One region of the Staphylococcus sp. GDH8C109P genome, then DNA from elsewhere that is predicted to be linked to it. Evidence: riboswitches for the same ligand, from Rfam matches in the RefSeq annotation. Region 1 holds a riboswitch; each other region holds the start of a gene.
What was found. Region 1 has a riboswitch for thiamine pyrophosphate ahead of KA867_RS04550 (thiamine phosphate synthase). Riboswitches for the same ligand answer to the same signal wherever they lie in the genome.
Positions count from the first base shown of each region.

Region 2: it holds a riboswitch for thiamine pyrophosphate, as region 1 does, so the genes downstream of both, tenA (thiaminase II) here and KA867_RS04550 (thiamine phosphate synthase) in region 1, are expected to answer to the same signal.
Region 3: it holds a riboswitch for thiamine pyrophosphate, as region 1 does, so the genes downstream of both, KA867_RS09845 (3-oxoacyl-ACP reductase) here and KA867_RS04550 (thiamine phosphate synthase) in region 1, are expected to answer to the same signal.

Region 1 covers NZ_JAESMX010000009.1:593,752-598,217, reverse strand. Annotated here, with positions in the region: gene xylB (xylulokinase) at 1-1,309, shown strand, start outside; TPP riboswitch at 1,462-1,575, shown strand; gene KA867_RS04550 (thiamine phosphate synthase) at 1,650-2,237, shown strand; gene thiS (sulfur carrier protein ThiS) at 2,282-2,482, shown strand; gene KA867_RS04540 (thiazole synthase) at 2,484-3,251, shown strand; gene KA867_RS04535 (ThiF family adenylyltransferase) at 3,251-4,249, shown strand; gene nrdD (anaerobic ribonucleoside-triphosphate reductase) at 4,415-4,466, shown strand, end outside.
Region 2 covers NZ_JAESMX010000023.1:23,715-28,180, forward strand. Annotated here, with positions in the region: gene thiD (bifunctional hydroxymethylpyrimidine kinase/phosphomethylpyrimidine kinase) at 1-586, opposite strand, end outside; gene tenA (thiaminase II) at 579-1,268, opposite strand; TPP riboswitch at 1,349-1,446, opposite strand; gene KA867_RS11950 (transglycosylase family protein) at 1,744-2,445, opposite strand; gene KA867_RS11955 (single-stranded DNA-binding protein) at 2,891-3,310, opposite strand; gene KA867_RS11960 (YwpF-like family protein) at 3,500-3,940, shown strand; gene fabZ (3-hydroxyacyl-ACP dehydratase FabZ) at 3,992-4,429, opposite strand.
Region 3 covers NZ_JAESMX010000019.1:39,717-44,182, reverse strand. Annotated here, with positions in the region: gene ffh (signal recognition particle protein) at 1-378, shown strand, start outside; gene KA867_RS09850 (LLM class flavin-dependent oxidoreductase) at 636-1,946, opposite strand; gene KA867_RS09845 (3-oxoacyl-ACP reductase) at 1,966-2,718, opposite strand; TPP riboswitch at 2,826-2,924, opposite strand; gene rpsP (30S ribosomal protein S16) at 3,128-3,394, shown strand; gene rimM (ribosome maturation factor RimM) at 3,796-4,302, shown strand; gene trmD (tRNA (guanosine(37)-N1)-methyltransferase TrmD) at 4,302-4,466, shown strand, end outside.

The DNA of each region.
Region 1 (4,466 bases):
GTACTTATTGAATTCAGAACAGTTAGCAGATATGAAGGTTAAAGGTATATCATTTTCTGGCCAAATGCATAGTTTAGTGTTGCTTGACCATCAATTTCAACCACTTAGAAATGCCATTTTATGGAATGATACAAGATCCACTTTTCAGTGTGAACAAATAAAACAACAATTTGGTGAATATGTCATGGATAATCCTGTTTTAGAAGGTTTTACATTAACGAAGTTGTTATGGGTTAAAGAAAATGAACCATTGATTTGGTCTGAAGCAAATGTATTTTTACTGCCTAAAGATTATGTGAGATTTAAATTCACAGATACGATAAATATGGAATATTCTGATGGATCAAGCACATTGTTAATGGATATAGCACATAAGTGTTGGAATAAAAATATTTGTGAATATTATGGTGTATACCAACTTTGTCCAAATTTAATTGAATCACAAGATTTTGTAGGGTACCTTAATAATTCAGTTGCAGATGAATTAGGTTTAGATAAAGATGTCGCAGTATATGCTGGAGGTGGTGACAATGCCTGTGGTGCATTAGGCGCAGGTGTTATTAGTGAGGGCGATACACTATGTAGTATTGGTACTTCTGGTGTTATATTAGCGTGTGATTCTGAGAATACAGGGACTTATGGTCACAATATACATCATTTTAATCATGTGCTCCCTCAAAAATCTTATGCAATGGGTGTTATATTAGCTGCAGGCGATAGTTTAAAATGGTTTCAAAAAAACATTATGCCAAGTTTAACTTATAGTCAAATTTTGGATGAAGCTAAACAATCTTCTCTGGGGAGTAATGGTTTAATATATGCGCCATATTTATCAGGAGAACGTACACCCCATGGTGATAGTCACATTAGAGGAAGTTTTATTGGGTTAAGTCATATGCATACTAATAAAGATATGGCTCGTGCTGTGATTGAAGGCATCACTTTTGCATTATATGAATCTTTCTATTATTTACGTGAAAACGATAAAAAAATTAAAGAAATAATTTCTATTGGTGGAGGAGCTAAAAGTGATTTTTGGCTTCAGTTACAAGCAGATATCTTTAACGCAAAAGTATATAAATTAAAACATGAAGAAGGACCGAGTATGGGTGCAGCGATGATAGCAGCAAAAGGTGTAGGGTGGTTTAATGATGTCGCTGAAATGGTTCAACAATTTATTCAATACGATAAAGTATTTGAACCCAGTTTAGAACATCATAAGCAATATATGAAATATTTTGCAATATACAAAAAAACTTACGATGAGACTAAAGAAATAACAAAGGAATTATTAAAAATATCTCACTAAAGTTATGATATAGTAGCAATCATGCATGATTTGTACATGATATTTCCTAGAAAATAATAAGCTAAAAATATATAAGGTTGAAATAATACAGTTTTTACGTTAAGTTAAACATGAATTAAATGTAAAATTCACATTAATTAAATAGAGCTAAGTTTAACCACTGGAAGTGCCTTTATGTTAAAAAGGCTGAGACTAGCGTGAGACGCTAGAATTCCTTGAACCTGATCCAGTTTGTACTGGCGTAGGAAAAGTGGCGTTATAAACCATATTTGTCCGTTCACATTAACGTTATTTTTCCTATTTGGAAAAATAACGTTTTTTTATTTTAGGAGTGATTATTATGATTATTGCGATTACCAGTTATCATAAATTAACCAAGCAAGGTTGCATTAATTATTGCGAAATTGAACCTTATATAGATTACCTAATCGTCAGATCACCGATGTGTACTTCTGAGACGATAGAATGGATAAATCAACTAAAGCAACAGCATTTTCCGAAAGATAAAATTATTATTCACAGTGATTATCATGTTCTCCAATCTTGCGACTTATCACGTATACATTTTAGAGAAAGTGATGAACAAATTCATGCTTTGAAATCATATTGTTCAGACATAAAAATAAGTATGTCTACACACAGTCGCCAGGCGATTCAATATGCAGAAGAATTAAATTTAGATTTTGTACTTTATGGGCACGTATTTGAAACCAAGTCTAAAAAAGGGTTAGCACCTAAATCGTTAACTGAAATCAATGAGGCATTGAAAACTGATATTCCTGTAGTCGCATTAGGCGGCATTAATTTAAAAACGATGTCTCATTTACCTAAGGGGTTTCAAGGTATCGCAGGTATTTCAATATTTAATCACTCAATAAAAACAGTACAAGCCTTACACAAAGCATGGTTAAATTATGAAGCAACATAGTTTAATCATTTACTTATCAATAAGTGAGAAAGGAATGAATCATGATGCATTGCGTTATTAATGGTGATAATTTCACATTTGAAAATCCTTTGAATATACAAGAAATATTGCAGACACTCGGTTTAGACGAAAAGAGAGTAATTGTTGAACATAATAAAAAATTAATTAAACAAAACCAATTTCAAGATTATATCGTTAATGATAAAGATTGTTTAGAATTATTAGAATTTGTAGGAGGCGGATAAAATGTTTAAAATAGGAAAATTTGAATTCAATTCAAGATTGTTATTAGGTACAGGTAAATTTGAAACAGAAGCCATTCAAAAGGAAGCTATAGATGCATCTGAAACAGAGGTTTTAACTTTTGCAGTGCGTCGAATGAACTTATATGATGAGAAATTACCTAATCCTTTAGCAAAAGTTGACTTATCAAACTTTGTTACTTTTCCTAATACTGCTGGTGCAACATCAGCGGAGGAAGCAATAAGAATTGCAGAAATTGCTAATCACGCCAATCTTTGTGACATGATTAAAGTTGAAGTGATAGGTGACCAGGAAACCTTACTACCCGATCCTTTAGAAACATATGAGGCATGCAAAGTTTTACTCGAAAAAGGTTATACAGTGTGTCCTTATATTTCAAATGATGTTGTACTTGCTAAACGTCTAGAAGAATTAGGTGTGCATGCAATTATGCCGCTAGCTTCACCTATTGGTACTGGAAGAGGAATAAATAATCCTTTAAATCTACGTTATATTATTGAACGCGCTAAGGTACCTGTAATAGTTGATGCAGGTGTAGGATCACCAAAAGATGCATGTCATGCTATGGAATTAGGTGCCGATGCCATTCTATTAAACACAGCAGTTTCTAGTGCGAAAGATCCAGGGAAAATGGCCGAAGCTATGAAATTGGGCATTCAAGCAGGTAGAATGAGTTATCAAGCAGGAAGAATACCAGTTAAGTATACAGCTCAAGCTTCAAGTCCAACAGAAGGAATCGGATTTTTATGATGGAAAGGTATTCCCGTCAAATACGTTATAAGAACTTTGGAAGAAATGGTCAGCGTAAATTGGAACAAACACACGTGATGATTGTAGGAGCTGGAGCATTAGGAAGTCATTGTGCAGAAATATTGTCACGTATGGGAGTTGGCGAACTTACAATAATTGATATGGATATTGTAGAATTATCAAATTTACATAGGCAAGCCACTTATACTGAAAATGATGCACAAATGATGGTACCTAAAGTAGAAGCATTAAAAAAACATTTATTAGATATAAATTCTAATATTAAAATCAACGCATTATACCAAGAAATAACTTGCACCAACATTGAACACATTTTGAGAAAATCTAATCCTGCTATCGTCATGGATGGCATGGATCATTTTAAAATTAGGTACTTGATTAACGAAGCATGTCATAAATTTTCGATACCTTGGATTTATGGGGCTGCAATTGGAAGTCAAGGCACCATTTATGGCATTGATTATAAAGGGCCATGTTTAAAATGTGTGCTCGATAAGATACCTGAATCTGCAGAAAGTTGTTCTATTAATGGTGTGTTGCCTACAGTCATATACCAAGTAGCTAGCATGGAAGTCTCAGAGTTATTGCGTTGGCTAACAGCAGCTGAATTCTCTCAAAAATTAATAACGATAGATACTTTTTCAATTCAGTATCATACAGTGAATATCAACCAACTTAAAAATGACAATTGTAGTATTTGCGTACATCAGAAATATAGTTTACTTAATCAACCTCAGCATACAAACGTAGAGTCTCAATGTGGTGATACATTTTTGCTTCGTTTCGATGAAAAAATGTTTAAATATGCGCATTATTTACCTGCAAAAATTAAAAAAGCAAATAGTTTTGCTAAATTGCTTTCTTATAACGACACTGATATTACTCTTTTTAAAGATGGTCGTATGAATGTTTATGGGTTAGAAGATGAAGCACAAGCGCAAGCATTATATACACATTTTGCTAAAAGCATAAAATAGGACGTTTACATTTCTCAAAAACAAAAATTTTAGAATAAAAATTAATGTTTCTTAAATCGTAACAAGTTTATGACATATTTGTTAACAGCCTTTCTTAACATTGAAACACTATATATTGTGGCATAAATTATGTTTATATACAATATATAGAAAAGAAGGGGTAAAATGAATAAATTAGAACAAGATTTGACGAAACTTATTACGAAAGATCCGACAG
Region 2 (4,466 bases), on a different contig from region 1:
CATCTTGTGTAAATAAATAATCTATAGATTTATTTTCATCATTTGAATGTCCACCTTTTATAACTACACCTTTGCTACCAATTTCATTGATAAATATTTTGCCAGCTTGATAAATCGATTGTTGATCATTAATAGTAATGCCTGTAATTTCCTCAGCTTCTGGTAAATTAGGTGTCGCTATTGTAGCATGAGGCAATAAAATGTTTTGTAAGTTAGCTTTGGCATCATCATTCATTAGTGAATCACCACTTTTCGCTAACATAACCGGATCAATTACATAAGGAATATCATCGTATTTTTTTAAATATGTTTGAATAATCTCCATCATTTCTTTCGATGCAATCATACCCGTTTTCAAAGCATGTGGCAGTTCATCGGAAAATATACTTTCCATTTGCTCTGCTAACCATGTTGAATCTAGATTATGAATGTGTTGTACGCCTTTCGTATTTTGGGCCACAATACTAGTTATTGCAGCCATACCATATACGCCACATGCGTGAAATGATTTCAAATCTGCCATGACACCTGCGCCACCTGTAGGGTCTGTTCCTGCAATCGTTAATGCTATTTTAGGTTTATTCATTCGTTTGACCTCCATATAACCAATTTTCTTGTATATAAGCCATATTAAAGAAATTTCGTTCATGTATCGTACTTTGTAAGAAACAAGATTTTATTGCCCTTCTTTCTTCAATAGAAATATTTTGAGTTAACTGGTCCATTAAACCATCGAAAATATTTACCAATTCATCCATTTCTGTACTATAAAATTCAAACCATTTTGCTAAAATTGAATCTTTATTTAGTTCATTATCTTTCAAGGCTTCGTTAGCAATTACCTGATACACATACGGACATGGCGCCATTGCTGCAATTGTATATGCAGCATTTTCTTTTGAATAAGCATTGAAATACATATGTTTGATATAATGGTCTCCACTTGGTGGCCAAACTTTTTCTTGGACGATTTCATCATAGTTTTCTTGTACGTATGCCGCTAATATTTCATGTGCTTCTACTTCACCATCAACGATAAATTGGATTTGTTCTACTAAAAATTGGACTTCTTCCAATCTATTCATTTTTGGTATTAGCAATGCATATATATTTGCAAATTCCTTTAAATACGAAGCATCTGCTCTTAAATAAAATTTCAAAGCTTCGTTAGAAATCGTACCGTGTAACATTTCTTGAATAAATGAATCATTATAAATATCCTCAATAATTGGTTTTGATGCTTCTTTTAATTCCTGTGAAAATAGCAAATTTAGCCCTCCTAATTAAAAAAACTACATCCCCGTAAGAATGTAGTTTATTAATAAATATATTAGAGCAATTTCCCAAATATTAATGAACGCTACTTTCCTACGTTGGTCTTAACCAAATCAGGTTATAAGGGTCTGAATTTCTCATCTCAGCCATAAGGCTCCCCTAGTAGTTTTTATGTTGTATTTATATAAAACATATCAAAGTATACCACCTATTGCAATAAAATGGTTTATAGCAACTAAGACCAATTGATAAAAAAATTTAGCAAAAGAGAATTTATGGTGTGAATTTACTCCAAACAGTAATACAGAAATATGATTTAATTGCCACTTATGTACTTCCGATATTTGCAATAGAAAAAATGAGTTAAGCCCTAAGTTTACCTGAGCTATTTTCTATATAATAAAAAAGCTAAGACAATTAAATTGTCTTAGCTTTGTATAATAAAATAATTTGTTACATATTATTTTATTATGCAGTAACCCATTGTGAAGCGCCAACTTCGTCATATAATTTTTGAGCTGCAGCATCTTGAACTGATTCTGGTGCGTTAGCTGCTGGTTGACCTTGATATTCAGCTGGAGCTACTGAATCCCATGTACTTTGTAAGAATTGGAACTTACCTGAAGCACCTGATGATGGGTTTGTAGCATGAATATCGCCACCTGATTCACGTTGCGCGATTTGTTGTAAGTGTGCATTCACACCTGATGAACTATTTGAAGCTTCATTTGAACTTGATGATTGAGTTGAAGCTTTTGTAGTTGCTTCTTGTTGTGGTTGTTGTGTTTGTTCAGTTTGTGGAGCAGCTTGTTGAGCTGGTTGCTCAGTTTGTGCTTCTTGTGCTGGTTGTTCAGTTTGTGTTTGTTGAGGTTGTTCAACAGAAGTTGTTTGTTCTGATGAAACATCTTCACTAGAACCTCCACCAAAACTCCATGACCATGTTTGACCATCTGATTCAAAATTATAGTTTGTACCATTGAAATTAAAATTATAGTTATATGCACCCTCTTGTACAGGTGATGCATTTAATTGTTCTGGATTAGATTGTGCTAAGTTTGCTAATTCTGCTTTGTCTACACCTTGTTCAGCTGCGTCTGCTGAGTTTCCTGCTGCGAATCCTGTTACGCCTAAGCCTACTGCTAATGTTGAAGCTAATACTGTTTTTTTCATTTTTAAAAATTCCTCCTATAAGGTAAATAATTTTTTCGTTATGATTAATTTGCAAGTACAACTATAACATCTAAAAAACAGTAGCAGGTTACAGTCAAATAAAAAAGTACACCTTTTCTTTACACGGGGATTACATTTTCAAAATAGTACAAAAGCATAACTTTTCACTTCAAAAACTGCTATGAAAGTTTATACTAGTAATAATAAAAATTATGTTGTGTAATAATATTGTAATTTATCTGATTATTCTGTATTGTATTAGCCTGAATTTCAGCTTTTTTTAATACTGGATATGTTTTCGATAGAGTATGTATATTAGCTATTCCTATTGAATCATTCTTGAATAAATAGGAATAGCCTGATAGAAGTATAATTAAATAGTAGGATTAAATGTATATTAGATTTGATGGGTTAAATTAACGGGGAGTTGGGAATGCCTGAAACTTTATACAATTTCATAAATATCGTTTTCCTCTATATGAAATTTATTAATAAGTTCTTGATTTGGGACTATTGGAAGTGGATCAAAAAGTGCTTCATCTTCATTTTTAGAGCGTGGGGACATAAATTTAATAGTTTCAATAAAAACTTCTGATACAAAATGCATCTGTCCTTCTTTTTCAAATTTTCTCGATTGCATTTGTCCAGTTATACCAACTAATGAGCCTTGATTGATATATTTTTCGACATTATTAGCAATTTTTCCGAATGCCTTACAGAATAAATAATCACAAATAGTTTTTTGATTTTTATCTTTATAATTTCTTGAAACAGCTACGCAAAATGTAGCTAGTTTATTTCCCTCCTTCTCATAAATTTTAGGGTCTTTTGTTAGTCTCCCTACAATGACGATACTGTTAATCATATGTCACCTCCTTTATAAGCTAATCATAAAAAATTCATATGATTCCGTCAAAGCACATTTTTTAAAATTTAAAATAGTAATCGATTACTTATTTCTACTTTTTTCACCTTTCTCATAGAAAATTACGTTATAATAATAATATAAATGCATTTTTTGTAGAGTTTAAATTAATTAAATGGATGTGAGACGATGAAAACATTTAAAGCCGTTCGATTTCAAATCGTATCAGAGAATGGTGGCGTAACTGAGTACGAATTAGAAGATGGTGTCATTATTAATAAGGAAAACAGTGGCACTGGCTGGTTGCTTGAAATCGTCATTTCAGATTATCACTATGAAACTATGAAAGCATATATGGAAAATGAGACATTATTAGACATACGTGTCGTTATCACTAGACCTGCTAATGATCCAGCTTTGTTTGATGCAACCATTAAACATATCATTCAATTAGAAGATACAATTTCTGTTGTTTGTGAATGTCATATTTACACGTTGAGACAAGTTTACGCTGAAAGTTTATTAGAACAATTAATAGATGAAGGTTTAACTGGCGACGAATTGAAGAAATCATTTAATAGATTGATGCAATCTAAACCAAGACTTAAAGACGAAAAAATTGATAAATAAAAAATAGTGTCACAGTCTGTTGAAAACAGACTGTGACACTATTTTTATTTACTATTTATCTTGCAAAGCAAATGTTAACTCACAACTACATGCTAATTGTCCATCAACTGTTGCTTTAGCACTACCCTTACCTATTGGACCTCTGAGCTTCGTTATTTCAACTTCTAAGCGCAAAGTATCTCCAGGGGTTACTTGTTTTTTAAAACGACATTTATCGATACCAGCAAATAGTGCAAGTTTACCTTTATTTGCTTCGCTATTTAACATAGCAACTGCACCTGTTTGGGCTAAAGCTTCAGTAATTAATACACCAGGCATTACAGCATATTCTGGAAAATGACCCTGAAAGAATGGTTCATTACCTGAAACTTGCTTAATTGCCACACATCGTTGACCTTCATCGTATTCTACGACACGATCAATTAATAAAAATGGTTGCCTATGTGGAATAATCTCTTTTATTTGGTTGTAGTCAAAAATTGTTTCCATAATTTGCTTCCTCCAACTATACTTCTATCTATTTCCT
Region 3 (4,466 bases), on a different contig from region 1:
TTGGAAGATTTCTTAGAACAATTAGATCAAGTTAAAAACCTTGGTCCATTAGATGACATTATGAAAATGATCCCTGGAATGAACAAAATGAAAGGGATGAATAATCTTAATATGGATGAAAAACAAATCGACCATATTAAAGCTATTATTCAATCTATGACACCTAACGAACGTAATAACCCTGAAACACTAAATGTATCACGTAAAAAACGTATTGCTAAGGGTTCAGGACGTACTGTTCAAGAAGTTAACAGATTGATGAAGCAATTTAATGAAATGAAGAAAATGATGAAACAATTTTCTGGTGGCGGCAAAGGCAAAAAAGGTAAACGTAAACAAATGGAGAATATGTTAAATGGTATGAATTTACCATTTTAACAATTGTCTATAAAATAATTTTTTAAAGAAGTGAACGGGGCATAATTCTCATTCACAAAATAAAGGACTAATCCATATGAAAAAAATGGATTAGTCCTTTTTATATGGATAGCTTGCGATTTTGATCGTGCATGCTTGCCTAGGGATATGGCTCGAGCCTGTAGTCTCTCGTCCATATCAATTCCCTGGGCGTCATCACGATGCAAAATCGTTTGAAATATAAAATTATGAATTTTCATTTGTGAATGGCATGTTATTTAATTTGACTTAGGTATATTAATATTTTCCCTAAATGTCGTACCTTCATATTCTGTTCTAAAAAGATTTCTTTTTTGTAATTCTGGAATGATGAAATCTACAAAATCTTCTAAGCTATTAGGAAAAGTTGGTGGCATTAAATTAAATCCGTCGGCTACACCCTCATTAAACCAATGTTCCATTTCATCAACAATTTGTTCCGGTGTTCCGATAAGCGTTAAATGTCCACCACCTGCGCTAAGATATCCTAACAATTGTCGTAAAGTTGGGTTTTTGTCGTTTATAATTTCCAATACAGTTTGATAACGACCTTTGGGACCTTTAAAAGCTTCTATTGGTGGTAAAGGTGGCACCGGTTCATCCAAATCCCAATTATGACAATCTTGATGGATGAAAAATTCTAATTGATTTAATGCTGTTTCAATTGCTAAGTTTTCATCTAGTTTTTGCTTTTTAGCATAAGCTTCTTCGTATGTTGGGGCCACGTATGTGACTAACCCGGGAAAGACTTTTATACTGCTTTCTGATTTACCTGCTAATTTTAGTTGATGATTTAATCTTTTTTTAAATGTAGTAGCTTGCTGTATGTTCCAAGCTACTGCATAAACAGCATCTGCGTATTTAGTAGCTAATGCAATGCCAGGATCTGATGCACCTGCTTGCATAGCAACAGGTTTGCCTTGTAAGCTGCTTGGTGTTGTTAAAGGCCCTTGTACTTTGAAGTGTTCTCCTTCATGATTGATCGCATGGATATGATTCGCATTGATTAGAATATCATGCACCTTTTCATGTATAAAATCTTCTAAGCTCCAAGATGTTAATAATTGATTCATGACACATGCAAATTCATCTGCTTTTTTATAACGTTCTTGATGTGCAGGTAAATGAGACATGCTATGATTTGCAGCTTCTAAATCTGTCATAGACGTTACTAAATTCCAACCTGCACGTCCTTGACTCATATGATCAAGACTCAATAATTGTCTTGCAGCAGTAAAAGGATTCGAAAATGTACTTGAGATAGTCGCAACAAGGCCTATATTTTGTGTTACTTGTGCTATTGCTGCTAAATTCATTAATGGATCAAACCAAAAAGCTGGCATATCATTATCCGTTTTTGCAGGAAAAGATTGATTATCAGCAAAAAATATAGCATCCAGCAAGCCTTGTTCTGCTAGTCGAGCTAGCGATTGATAATAATCGATATCGCCGATTCGTTCAATACTAGAATCTTGCATACGCCATGCAGCTTGGTGATGGCCACAACCGTAAATTAATACACCTATATTGAGATGTTGATCGTGTGTCATAATTGATGCCCTCCATATTTTAATTCATTGTTAAGCCACCATCTACGGTAATATTTTGTCCGGTGATACCATTAGCCTGATCGGAAACTAAAAATGTCACCATGTTAGCTACATCTTGTGGTGTTGTAACTTTATGTAATGGCGTAGTTTGTTCGATTAAATCAAACACTTCATCCGTAGTGACAGCACTAGCGTCTGTAGTTTTTAATAAGCCACCAGAAACGACATTAGCTTTGATACCATATTGACCTAGTTCGGCAGCGATATTTCTAGTGAAACCGATTAAACTTGACTTAGCGGTAGTATATTCGTGATAGGGTACAACAGGATTTTGGTATAAATTCGTTCCGATAGATATAATGGTACCTGATTTGTGCTTAATAAATTGATCAATAACGCTTTGCGTTACATTAAAAGCACCTTTGAGTGTACCGTCAATTTGTTGTTGATAATCTGACCAGCTTAAGTCTTTAAATGATTTTTGACTAGAAGGATCAAATTTAAATCCTATAAGCGCATTATTCACAACAGCATCTATTTTTCCAAAATAATTAGTAGCTTCCGTGATTAATTGATCAACTTGTGTTCTGTCAGTGACATCAGCGCGGATCGCAATTGCACGCGCGTGACCAATTTCGTCCACAACTTTTTCTGCTAATGCTTTATTTTGAAAATAATTGATAATTACATTATGTCCTTGCTTAGCTAAAGTTTTTGCTATTGATGCACCTAATCCTCTACTGCTACCAGTTATAAGTATTGTTTTAGTCATCATTTCACTCCTAGAATTATTTATTAAATAAAAAAATACACAACCTCCGTGAGAGAAGTTGTGTACTAAAAATCTACAATCTATAAGTAAGATATTAAAATAGCTTTGTCATTTTTGTAACACTTCCCTCCGCTAGTACGGACTAGATCAGGTTCAAAGGGTTTGAGTAAACTCATCTCAGTTAAAAAACACCCCTAGTGCATTTCATATTTAATTTATTCTCAATTTATAGTGTTTAATGATTAATGTCAAGTTTACGTCGAAATCAGAAGCTATATTGATACAATTAATTGTTTAAGAGTAGAAATATAAAATGGTAAAGAAGAAACTCTTTACAAACTTCTAAATAACTGTTAATATTATTTCTTGTAGAAAATAAAAATTAGAACAATCAAAGGAGAGAATATAAATGGCAGTTAAATTACGTTTAACACGTTTAGGCTCAAAAAGAAATCCATTCTATCGTATCGTAGCAGCAGATGCTCGTGCGCCACGTGATGGTCGTAACATCGAACAAATCGGAACTTATAATCCAAATAATGTAAATGCTCCAGAAGTTAAAATTGATGAAGAGTTAGCATTAAAATGGTTAAAAAATGGTGCTAAACCAACAGATACTGTACACAATATCTTATCAAGAGAAGGTATCTTGAAAAAATTTGACGATCAAAAATAATTGTCATCATTTACACATATTAAATTTATAAAAGGAGAGGCGTAGAAATCTCAGTGATTTAAAATGATTTCATCGTCTCATCTCCGCATGGATGACTAAGGTAAAACGTTTACCATAGCACATGTCAATATAATGATAAGAGGCTGAGACAATACATTTGTCCCAGCCTTTTAAATTACCAAATGAGTGAAAACTTATATAAATGATCAGAAACATTTTAGCGCACGTTCACTAATTAATAAGATTGTTTAAAAAAGTAATTTAGAATAATCAATACAACATTTTACCACGTAACGTATAGTGAAGACTTATAATAATTAAAACAATTCATGTTATAATTAGTTTAATCAAAAATGTAAAAAACGAATTTCAATGATATATACATTATCGGAGGAGCTTAAATGAAAGTAGAAATAGGTAAAATTATCAACACACATGGTATAAAAGGCGAAATCAAAGTCCAATCTCACTCAGATTTTACAGATATTCGCTTTCAACCAGGTGAAATTGTGATGATAGAACGTCAAAATGAACCAACAATAGAATTGAAAGTTGCGACATATCGTATGCATAAAGGGTTGCACATGTTGACTTTTGAAGGAATCAATAATATTAATGATATTGAACATTTAAAAGGGGAGATACTTTTACAAGAACGCGACCATGAAGAAATTGAATTGGGTGAACATGAATATTATTACTCAGATATTATTGGTTGTACCGTATTCGATGAAAAAGAAACGCCTATTGGACGCGTGATAGAAATTTTTGAAACGGGTGCGAATGATGTATGGGTTGTCAAAGGTGATAAAGAATATCTTATACCATATATAGAAGATGTTGTTAAACATATAGATGTTGAAGGTAGACGTATTGATATTACGCCTATGGAAGGACTGTTGGAATAATGAAGATAGATTATTTAACTTTGTTCCCTCAAATGTTTGATGGCGTATTAAATCAATCGATTTTAAAAAGAGCACAAGATAAGGAAATGCTACAAGTCAATACTGTCGATTTTAGAAGTTTCGCTGAAAATAAACATAATCAAGTAGACGACTATCCATTTGGC